DNA from 3 places in the Bacillus bruguierae genome. Region 2 is predicted to be linked to each of the others. Evidence: riboswitches for the same ligand, from Rfam matches in the RefSeq annotation. Region 2 holds a riboswitch; each other region holds the start of a gene.
The links. Region 2 has a riboswitch for lysine ahead of lysA (diaminopimelate decarboxylase). Riboswitches for the same ligand answer to the same signal wherever they lie in the genome.

Region 1 (3,293 bases), on a different contig from region 2:
GAGAGGAGGCGTTCTTATGGCAGTATCAAGATTAAACGGCCTAGTGGAAGGCGACAAAATTCGTGTGTTTTCAGCAGGACGTGAAATTGACGGTCAAGGCGTTTTCATTCGCGTAGAAAACAACTTCTTAGTTTGGGTTGATAACTTTGCAAATATCAACGTTACAAGCTTAGATACAATTAGCGTTCGTAAAGTTTCCTAATTACCTATAAAATTGTTTTACACTTTCACAAAAAGACACTGGGTCTATATCAAAAGGAGTTATATTAATCCTTTTTGAATAGACTCTGTTCAGATTAACGATGCACAAACTATTCGTAAGAATTTTGAATCTATGACGTGTGAGAAAATAACAGTATTGCATGTAATGTAACTCTATAAAAATGGTTGCTAGTACTACCTCTCTCTCGCACACACTCTCTAACATTTTCATATATATATATTAACTTCTGATAGAGAGGAGGCGGACTCATGGCAGTATCAAGATTAAACGGCTTAGTAGAAGGCGATAAAATTCGCGTTTTTTCAGCAGGAAATGAAATTGACGCTCAAGGTGTTTTCATTCGTGTAGACAACAACTTCTTAATCTGGGTGGATAGCTTTGCAAATATTAACATTACAAGTTTAGATACAATTAGCATTCGTAAAGTTTCCTAATTACCTATAAAATTATTTAACCCTTTCACAAAAAGATACTGGGCCTATTCAAAAAGAGTTATACATACCCTTTTTGAATAGACTCTTTTTTTATAATACGCTTTACACTTTTTATATGACTAATGGTTAAATCATAATCTACGTTAATCCAATATAACCATTCATTTGTACACTCAATAAAGATCCCTTCTGTACTTGTTTCCCCGTCAAATACTTCTATCTTATCTCCTAACGAAAAAAGAGGAGGTAATGCACTCTTTTCTGTTTTTTTACTTACATTCGTTTGTATATTATAGAGTAACCTCATACATTGTTCTAAAGAAACTGCGAGTTCTTCATTTTGTTTTTTTAGCTCCTCTATCGGATCCGGTTTTTCACACCTGTACATTTCCTTTCCACATATAAAACAGTTTCTCTTTAACCAGCTCTCCATCCGTTTATCCCTCTCAAATAAAGTGCTCTTCATGATAAAAGCTGCACTTTCTCCTTCTTTTATATACATATTGTATGATGCAAATCCAGAAGTTGTTTCATTATTTAAAACATACTTTATTATCTCAATCATCTGATTATATTTATTTGCATTGACGAATAAAAATCCATTTGTTACCCTTGGTTATGTTAACTTTATATATAAATCCTCATTCGTATCTCGGTGAGGTAGAGGTTGCAATTATTAATAGTATGATTTGGGAGATGTGTGGCATCGCTGAACAAATCTGAAAGGAATAATTGCCGAAGCAAGAAGTATCCACAACGCTTTTTTGCTGGGTCTGCATTGAATAAGTGCAGGACTGTCACAAGCTGTTTGCTTGTGGAGAGCTATCGAGAGATATGTCCGTGGGTTTCTTAATAAGATTGAGAAGCGCGTGAACATATACGCGCTTTTTTGTTTTGTTTGGAACTTCAAACACATACATATCTCCTCGCTTGACTTGGTTATACTAATTTTGGAGGTAGTTTCTATGCAACAAAAAAAATGGGGTTTTTGGGTACTCACTGCATTTGTAGTTGGAAATATGGTCGGAGCTGGTATTTTCATGGTTCCGAGTACATTAGCACAAACAGCTAGTCCTCTTGGTGTTACATTAGCTTGGTTAACGACAGGATTTGGCGTGTTAATGTTAGCTCTTGTTTTCGGTAATTTAGCAATTCGTCGTCCCGATTTAACAACAGGTCCGCAAAGTCATGCTTATGCACTCTTTTCTTCACAAAAAACGAAAAAAATGGCGGGTTTTAGCATCGTATGGGGCTACTGGGTTGCAAACTGGGCAAGTAACGTAGCGATCATTACATCATTTGCTGGTTATTTATCGCTCTTTTTCCCAATTATGAAAGATACGCATGTATTATTTTCAATCGGAACGTTCAACATTGAAGTTGGAAAACTAATTACGTTCTCTATTTGTACCCTTTTACTGTGGGGGACACATATGATTTTAACGAACGGCATAAACGGTGCTGGGAAATTGAACTTCCTTGCAACAACAACGAAAGTAACAGGATTCCTTCTCTTCATTGTGGTAACGTTATTTGCCTTCCAAGCATCTAAACTTGGACAATGGTATACACCGATTATTGATAAAGAAGGCGTTTCACACGGACTATTATCACAAGTAAACTTAGCTGCCTTAACAACACTTTGGGCCTTTATCGGCATCGAGTCAGCTGTCTTATTATCAAACCGTGCTGTTTCACCAAAAACAGTAAAACGCGCAACTGTTACTGGCTTACTATTAACAGTTGGTATCTATTTAGGAATTACAATCTTAACAATGGGCGTTCTTCATGTCGATAAACTACAAGCATCTGAACGACCATTAGCAGATGCATTATCTGCAGCAATGGGACATGGCGGCGGAAAATTAATGGCGCTGCTTGCACTTACTTCTTTATTTGGATCCATCCTAGGTTGGGTTTTATTAAGTTCAGAAGTACCATATCAAGCAGCAAAAGAAGGATTCTTTCCATCTTTCTTTACAAAAACAAATAAAAAAGGGAGCCCGATTTATTCGCTTCGTATAACAAACATTATGTCGCAAGTGTTCCTATTCTCAACACTATCCGGGACAATTGCCGAGGCGTATACATTTGTTATTACCGTTTCAACACTTGCCTACTTAATTCCATATCTCGTTTCACCAATCTTCCAGCTTAAACTTGTTATGACAGGTGAAACATACGAAAATCAAAAAGGTTCTCGTATCATAGATGGAATCATTGCGGCTATTGCACTTATTTATGCACTATGGGTTATTAAAACAGGATCTTCTGATGTGAAAACATTCCTGCTTGGCATTGGATTATTTATCGTCGGATTTGCATTCTATCCATTAATGAAACGTGATGAGAAAAAAGAGAAACAAAACGAGCAAGTTGCCTAAAAAGGTAGCTTGCTTTTTTATGTACATATAAAGAAAGAAAACCTCTTCTTTAGGGTGGACGAGAGCATCTGGCCGTGTGTGGTAGCGGTCAGGACCTTTTTCTGCCACGTGCGGTGTGAAAACAAAAGATATTTTCCAAATTCACCCATGATATCGTGATGTGCATATGATAAAATAACAGAAAAAGGAATAAGGAGTATTTGCAACATGTTACAAGTTTTCAAAAAGAGAAGTGTTGTGCACATTATAGGA
Region 2 (3,293 bases):
GTTTGGCGATCAAATGAATGCGAAAAGAGTTGTGGTTTATAAATAACTGAAATAACCATTTGCAGGGCTAATGCTGCTGTTACACCGCTAAAAAATATTTGTTTTTCTTTTCTCGATAGAGGAGTTGTGTCACAAAAACTAGGGAATTTCCGAGATAATATGGCCAAAATAATGGTATCTGCAAATAAAAGAAGTGTTTTATATGTAAATAGTTCTTTTATACTCGTTCCTAAATCAGCCATGTTATTTGTTTGAAATAATACTGGGAATGTTACAAAGTCATTGTAAAACCCATAAAACATGGCGTTGCCAAATAAAATAAATGATAACACCATACTAATACTTATAATGATACGATTTCGATGTTTTGTTGCTAATAAAGCGAAACCGAAAAATAATAATAATGAAGCTAACGGATTAAAGAACAACATGATTTGTTCGAAAGCGTTATTGATCTTCATATCAAAAGCTAATTTGTATACAATATATGTTTTGATCCATAATAGGACGACTGCTATGAGAGCGAATCGTACTTTTGGAAACAAGTGTTGCATCATATTGGGTTCCTCCTACTACCTACAAGTAACCGTTCGTTTCTGTATATAACCGGTTACATATCTCTATGTTTTTTTACTATGTGTACTATTATATAAAAACATAGTGAATTTGTGGATGCTTTTCTCATAATTGGGTAGAAAAAGGGAAGCTGGATAAAATAATGTCATCGATAGAAAAGTGGAGGAGTACTATGAAGAAAATATGTTGTTTTATAGTGAGCTGCTTCATTTTACTTGGAAATCCAGCTCCTTTTTTGGCTGAACATGAACCGTTATTATTAGAAGATGCACTTTATTCGGTGCTATTTCCGAGAATAAATGAAGCGATTCAAAAGTATTATGGAAAACAAAAGCCATATGAATGTCCGACAATCGTTAGTATGAAAAAAATGTACAGCGGTACATATTTGTTCCGTGCTTCTATTGAAATAATTAAATACGAGCCAGGAATAGGAGGGAAAAAACTCCCACCGTTTGAAAAAGTAACAATTACCTTTGAAAATGATGATGGTGAATGGACTGTGAAGAATATAGGTGTAAAGCGCTTACCAGATAATACGAAAATAAATTGTCGTAAACCAATTTAAAAAAGTATTTGACAAATAAATTACTCATTTGCTATTGTTAATAGCAATAAAAAAGACGATTGAAAATTAAATAGACTTACCTCATCTACACTCAAGGGTAGAGGCCGCGATAATCAAAAGTAAGCTATAGGAAATAAAGTGGTATTCATGATCATAGTCTGAAAGGGATTATCGCCGAAATATATGAGTACCCACTTTATTCATATATTGGGACTGCATTAAATAAATGTAGTACTGTCATAAGTTTTTGACTTATGGAGAGCTATTTGGAGATGTTTGATGCGGTTTCTTATTTGAGAAAATAACAACAAGTTTATTTTTTCATCGTATATTCTTCTAATAAGAAACGCGTGTGAACATTGTTCCGCGCGTTTTTTTGTTTATCCCGCTATTCGTGGGCAGTAAGACCCCCACCTCAAGATTCGGAAGACGCGAAGCCACCGACTGTTCTAGCCGCTGGATCTTAAAGAAAAGCGGAAGCGGCTCGCTCAGAACAAGAGGGGGATGGAGCTTCTGACATAGAGGCGCTTTTTGCCTAGGAGGCAGAGCTAGACAAAGCTGTCGAAAAATTAAAATGGATATATAGATGTTTTTGAGAGAAAAGGGAGGAATTCACATGTATTTACACGGCACAAGCCACATTAACGAGCAAGGGCACTTAGAAATTGGAGGATGCGATGCTACTGAACTTGCAAAAACATATGGAACACCTCTTTATGTATATGATGAAGCAGCGATTCGTGAGAAATGTCGTGCATTCCATCATGCTTTTAAAGAAAGTGGGTTCTCTTATCAAGTAGCATATGCGAGCAAAGCGTTCTTGTGCATGGAAATGTGCCGATTAGCTGCTGAAGAAAATATGTCGCTTGATGTTGTGTCTAGCGGAGAGTTATATACAGCGCTGCAAGCAGGATTTCCAGCTGATCGTATCCATTTCCATGGTAATAATAAAACAGAAGAAGAGATGAGAATGGCACTAGAAGCTAACATCGGATGTTTCGTTGTAGACAATTTTTTGGAACTAGAAGTATTGCATGATTTGGCAGAAGAATACGGGAAAGTTGCAAGCGTTCTGCTTCGTGTGACTCCAGGAGTAGAAGCGCATACCCATGAATATATTACAACAGGTCAAGATGATTCCAAGTTTGGCTTTGGTATTTCAACGGGGCATGCATTACAAGCAATGAAACGTGCATTAGAAAAATCAAATTACCATGTGCTGGGAATTCATTCTCATATTGGATCGCAAATTTTTGAGACAGCAGGATTTGTTCGTGCAATTGAAGTGCTTCACAAATTTTTAGAAGTAGTGAGAAAAGAAATGGATTACGTAGCTTCTGTATTAAATGTAGGCGGTGGTTTTGGAATTCGTTATACGGAAGGAGATACACCGCTTGCTCTTGGTGAATATGTGCAAGCTGTGACAGATGCGGTGCGCGAGCAGTTTATAGCATGTGGATATCCACTTCCAGAAATTTGGGTAGAACCAGGTCGTAGTATTGTTGGTGATGCAGGAACAACTTTGTACACAGTGGGAGCGATTAAAGATATTCCAGGCATTCGTAAATATGTATCAGTTGATGGAGGAATGACAGATAACCTTCGACCAGCACTTTACGGAGCTCGTTACGAAGCATTGCTAGCAAACCGAGCGAATGAATCTGCCGAAGAGGTTGTTTCAATCGCAGGGAAGTGTTGTGAAAGCGGGGATATGCTCATTTGGGATGTAGCGCTCCCTAAAGTTGTTTCTTGTGATCTCTTGGCTATCTCTTGTACAGGGGCATATGGTTATTCGATGGCGAATAATTACAATCGGATCCGTCGACCAGCAGTTGTGTTTGCGGAAAATGGAAAATCTCATGTTGTTGTTGAGAGGGAATCGTATGAAAATATTATCGGGAACGATCGCATACGTGTAAAGGAATTTGTGTAAAGTGAAACTTCCATCAGTGTGGGGGGGCATCCCCCACTGATGGAAAGCCTACCCAACCTTGCACATGCCAGCAGTGATCCCTCACCTATCTTCTTTAGAAAAGCGGAAGTGGCTCCCTCAATCTTGAGGCTGGGGATCTTACTGCCCACGAATAGCGGGATAAATACGTTCTTGTTTAGTTGAAGAAGGAGTTTTTAGGTGAATAACTCCTTCTTC
Region 3 (3,293 bases), 310 kb from region 2:
GGCACCTACGTACTTTTGGAGTTGGTTCCTTGTTTTTTTAATTTACTGATGCAAAACGCTCAATTTTTGCCATAAACGATTCATGAAGTGCTTCGACACCTTTTACTAAATGAAGGCGGTCGATTACGACAGATACTTTAATTTCTGATGTACTTACCATTTTAATGTGAATATGTTCTTCTTGTAATGTTGAGAACATTTTCGCAGCGACACCTGGATTAGATACCATACCTGATCCAACGATCGATACTTTTGCTAAATGGTTTTCATACTCTACAGATTCATATTGCATAGATTCACGATTTTCTTCTAAAACCGCTAGTGTTTCTTTTAAATCATTTGAATGAATAGAGAAGGATAAATGTACAGTTCCTTCATTTGTAATACTTTGAATGATAATATCTACATTAATATGAGCACTTGCTAATGTAGAGAAGACTGCGGAAAGTTTTCCTGCTTGTAGGCCTTTCATTGTTACACGTGTAATATTATCTTCAAATGCAATGCCTTTTACGATTGATTGTTGTTCCATGTCACATTCTCCCCTTACGATTGTTCCGTTTTCTTGTTCCATGCTTGAGCGAACTTCTAACATAACATTATGATTTTTTGCAAATTCGACTGCTCTTGGGTGAAGTACACCAGCGCCTAAATTTGCAAGTTCTAACATTTCATCATAGGAAATTTCATCTAATTTGTAAGCGTCTTTTACAACGCGAGGATCAGTTGTATAAACACCTGTTACATCAGTATAAATATCACATTTTGTTGCTTGTAATGCTGCAGCTAATGCAACTGCAGTTGTATCGGAACCGCCGCGGCCAAGCGTTGTAATTTCCTGATCTCTGCTTAATCCTTGGAAACCAGCTACAACAACAATCGTTCCTTTTTGTACATAAGATTGAATACGCTCTATATTTATGTCGATAATTCTTGCGCTGCCGTGTACGGGCTCTGTTGTAATACCAGCTTGCCAGCCAGTGAATGAAATTGCCTCATACCCTTTTGTTTGCAAGGCCATTGTTAATAAAGAAATTGAAATTTGCTCACCTGTTGTAAGTAACATGTCCATTTCTCGTTTACTAGGTTGATCTGTAATACTAGCAGCTAAAGATACTAATTCATCTGTACTATGTCCCATTGCAGAAACGACCGCTACAATTCCGTGTCCTCTTTCATATTCCTCAATGATTAAATCGGCAACATGTTGAATCCGTTCGATATTTCCGACAGATGTACCACCAAATTTTTGAACAATAATCTCCATGATAAGAGCCCTCTTTCAAGTTAATATAGATAAATAAATTAGGGAAAATGTTGTTAAACATAAGATGGGAAGTATAGATCTTCCTGTAAGTTATCGAAAGCAAATAAAAAACACCATCTCAAATAGGTGAGGATGGTGCTGTTACAGGAAAAAGGAAACAGAAAACGGAGCTAATAAAAAAACCGCCAAAAAAGAAGATGATCATAAAAAACATGATCTCTCTTTTTTGTAGATAGCTCTTCATATATACACCGCTGTATATATGACAGTTCTGTTTCTATTCGAAAACAGCCCCAATGTATATGCTCAGAGGAACATATACATTTCGGCAACTTTTCCTTTCATCTACATTCACTGACAATCTCTGTGTCTCCTATAGAATACTCATAAAAGTTGCGACCTCTATCTCACGTCATTAGGCGAGAGTAATTGGTTGTATGAAGTTGTTTGTAACATTTGTTCTATAGTAATCAAAATGTTGAGAGAAATCAAGTGGGTTATAAAAATTTTGAAAATTAAAATGGTTTATTGGTAAAATGAAAATGATATGTGGTTGAAAGGGGTAAATATTACAAATTTCACATATGGATGGAGGAGTGGGAATGAAAAAACAAAACCCCATTTATGTAAAAACCGAAATAGAAACTACAATGGATGAACTTTGGAAGTATACACAAGATCCAAAGATACATACGGAATGGGATGCACGGTTTACAGAAATATCGTATTTAGAGAAGAACGAAGGCGAACCACAGCATTTTTTATATAAAACAAAAATTGGTTTCGGACTTGAAATTGCTGGAGAAGGAGAATCAATAGGAGAATTACAAAAAGAAGGCGGGGAACGCATTTCGTCACTGAAATTTTGGACAGATAGTAAGCTTTCGTTAATTTCGGTAGGGAGAGGCTATTGGAAGTATAAACCGAATGAGAATAAGGTTCGCTTTAAAACGCAGTATGATTATGAAACGAGGTTTGGAGGTATAGGAAGATTTATAGATTCATATATATTTCGTCCGTTATTAGGGTGGGCAACAGCTTGGAGTTTTGATGCCTTGAAATTGTGGTTAGAAAAAGGATTTCATCCGCGTTTATTATTAAAAAGAGCTATTACATATTATCTCATTTGCTTTTTGTTGTCTTTTGTGTGGATCTATCAAGGTCTTATTCCGAAAATTTTATATACTCATCCAGAAGAGGTACAGATGCTTTCCAAGCTTATTGGTTCAGAAAATTACGCTGCCGCAATGATTAAAATGGTTGGATTTTTGGAAATTGTGTTTGGGGTGATCTGGTTGTTACCTTTCCAAAAACAGAAATTATTTTTTCTTCACACTTTTATAATATTAATATTGACAGCTGCGGCGGGATTTACAAATATCGCTAGCTTTATGCAACTTTTTAATCCGATTACGTTAAACATCATATTAATTGGACTCTCAATAATCGGTTATATGAATAGCAATAACTTACCGCAAGCGAAGAATTGTAAGAGAAGTAGAAAGGAGTAGAAAATTGACTTCCATTTACGAAACATTATTAGAAGAATCCTATCATCAGTTACACCCAAAGTTACAAAAACGGTATGCAATTACAGAAGAATATAGTTTTACAGGTGAAGGGAGGATGGACGAAATTACAGAAGGTTCTGCTGCTGTAAGAATGTTTTTAAAAGTAGCAGCAAAATTCCGGATGTTCTTTTCGGAAAGAGGGACAGAAGTACCATTTATTATCCAAAATAAAGCAGAGAAAGACAGTAAAGGAGAGACATTTGTAAGATGGAATCGGATGTTTTTATTCGGTGAAAAAAAGCGTTATTTTCATGCTGTTATGTATTTGAATGGTAAACAAAATGAAATTGTCGATTATTTTGGTGAACCGCATTTGCTCGTATCGACGTTAGCGTTTCACGTTGATGCAAAAGGAGCGATGCATATTTCATCTAAAAAACAATGGTTCTACTTATGCGGAATGAAGATTCCGTTGCCAAAGTTTTTATATGGACAGGCAAAGATTATAGAAAGTT

Region 1: linked by a shared signal. The riboswitch ahead of WAZ07_RS19845 (amino acid permease) and the one ahead of lysA (diaminopimelate decarboxylase) in region 2 are both predicted to bind lysine.
Region 3: linked by a shared signal. The riboswitch ahead of WAZ07_RS06550 (aspartate kinase) and the one ahead of lysA (diaminopimelate decarboxylase) in region 2 are both predicted to bind lysine.

Annotation. Positions count from the first base shown of each region.
Region 1 covers NZ_JBAWSX010000014.1:56,454-59,746, forward strand. Annotated here, with positions in the region: gene WAZ07_RS19830 (hypothetical protein) at 17-202, shown strand; gene WAZ07_RS19835 (hypothetical protein) at 472-657, shown strand; gene WAZ07_RS19840 (hypothetical protein) at 716-1,045, opposite strand; lysine riboswitch at 1,311-1,490, shown strand; gene WAZ07_RS19845 (amino acid permease) at 1,623-3,041, shown strand.
Region 2 covers NZ_JBAWSX010000002.1:160,302-163,594, forward strand. Annotated here, with positions in the region: gene WAZ07_RS04970 (LTA synthase family protein) at 1-557, opposite strand, end outside; gene WAZ07_RS04975 (DUF3888 domain-containing protein) at 749-1,144, shown strand; lysine riboswitch at 1,235-1,417, shown strand; gene lysA (diaminopimelate decarboxylase) at 1,761-3,077, shown strand.
Region 3 covers NZ_JBAWSX010000002.1:474,157-477,449, forward strand. Annotated here, with positions in the region: gene WAZ07_RS06550 (aspartate kinase) at 38-1,267, opposite strand; lysine riboswitch at 1,493-1,680, opposite strand; gene WAZ07_RS06555 (DoxX-like family protein) at 1,870-2,778, shown strand; gene WAZ07_RS06560 (DUF4166 domain-containing protein) at 2,783-3,293, shown strand, end outside.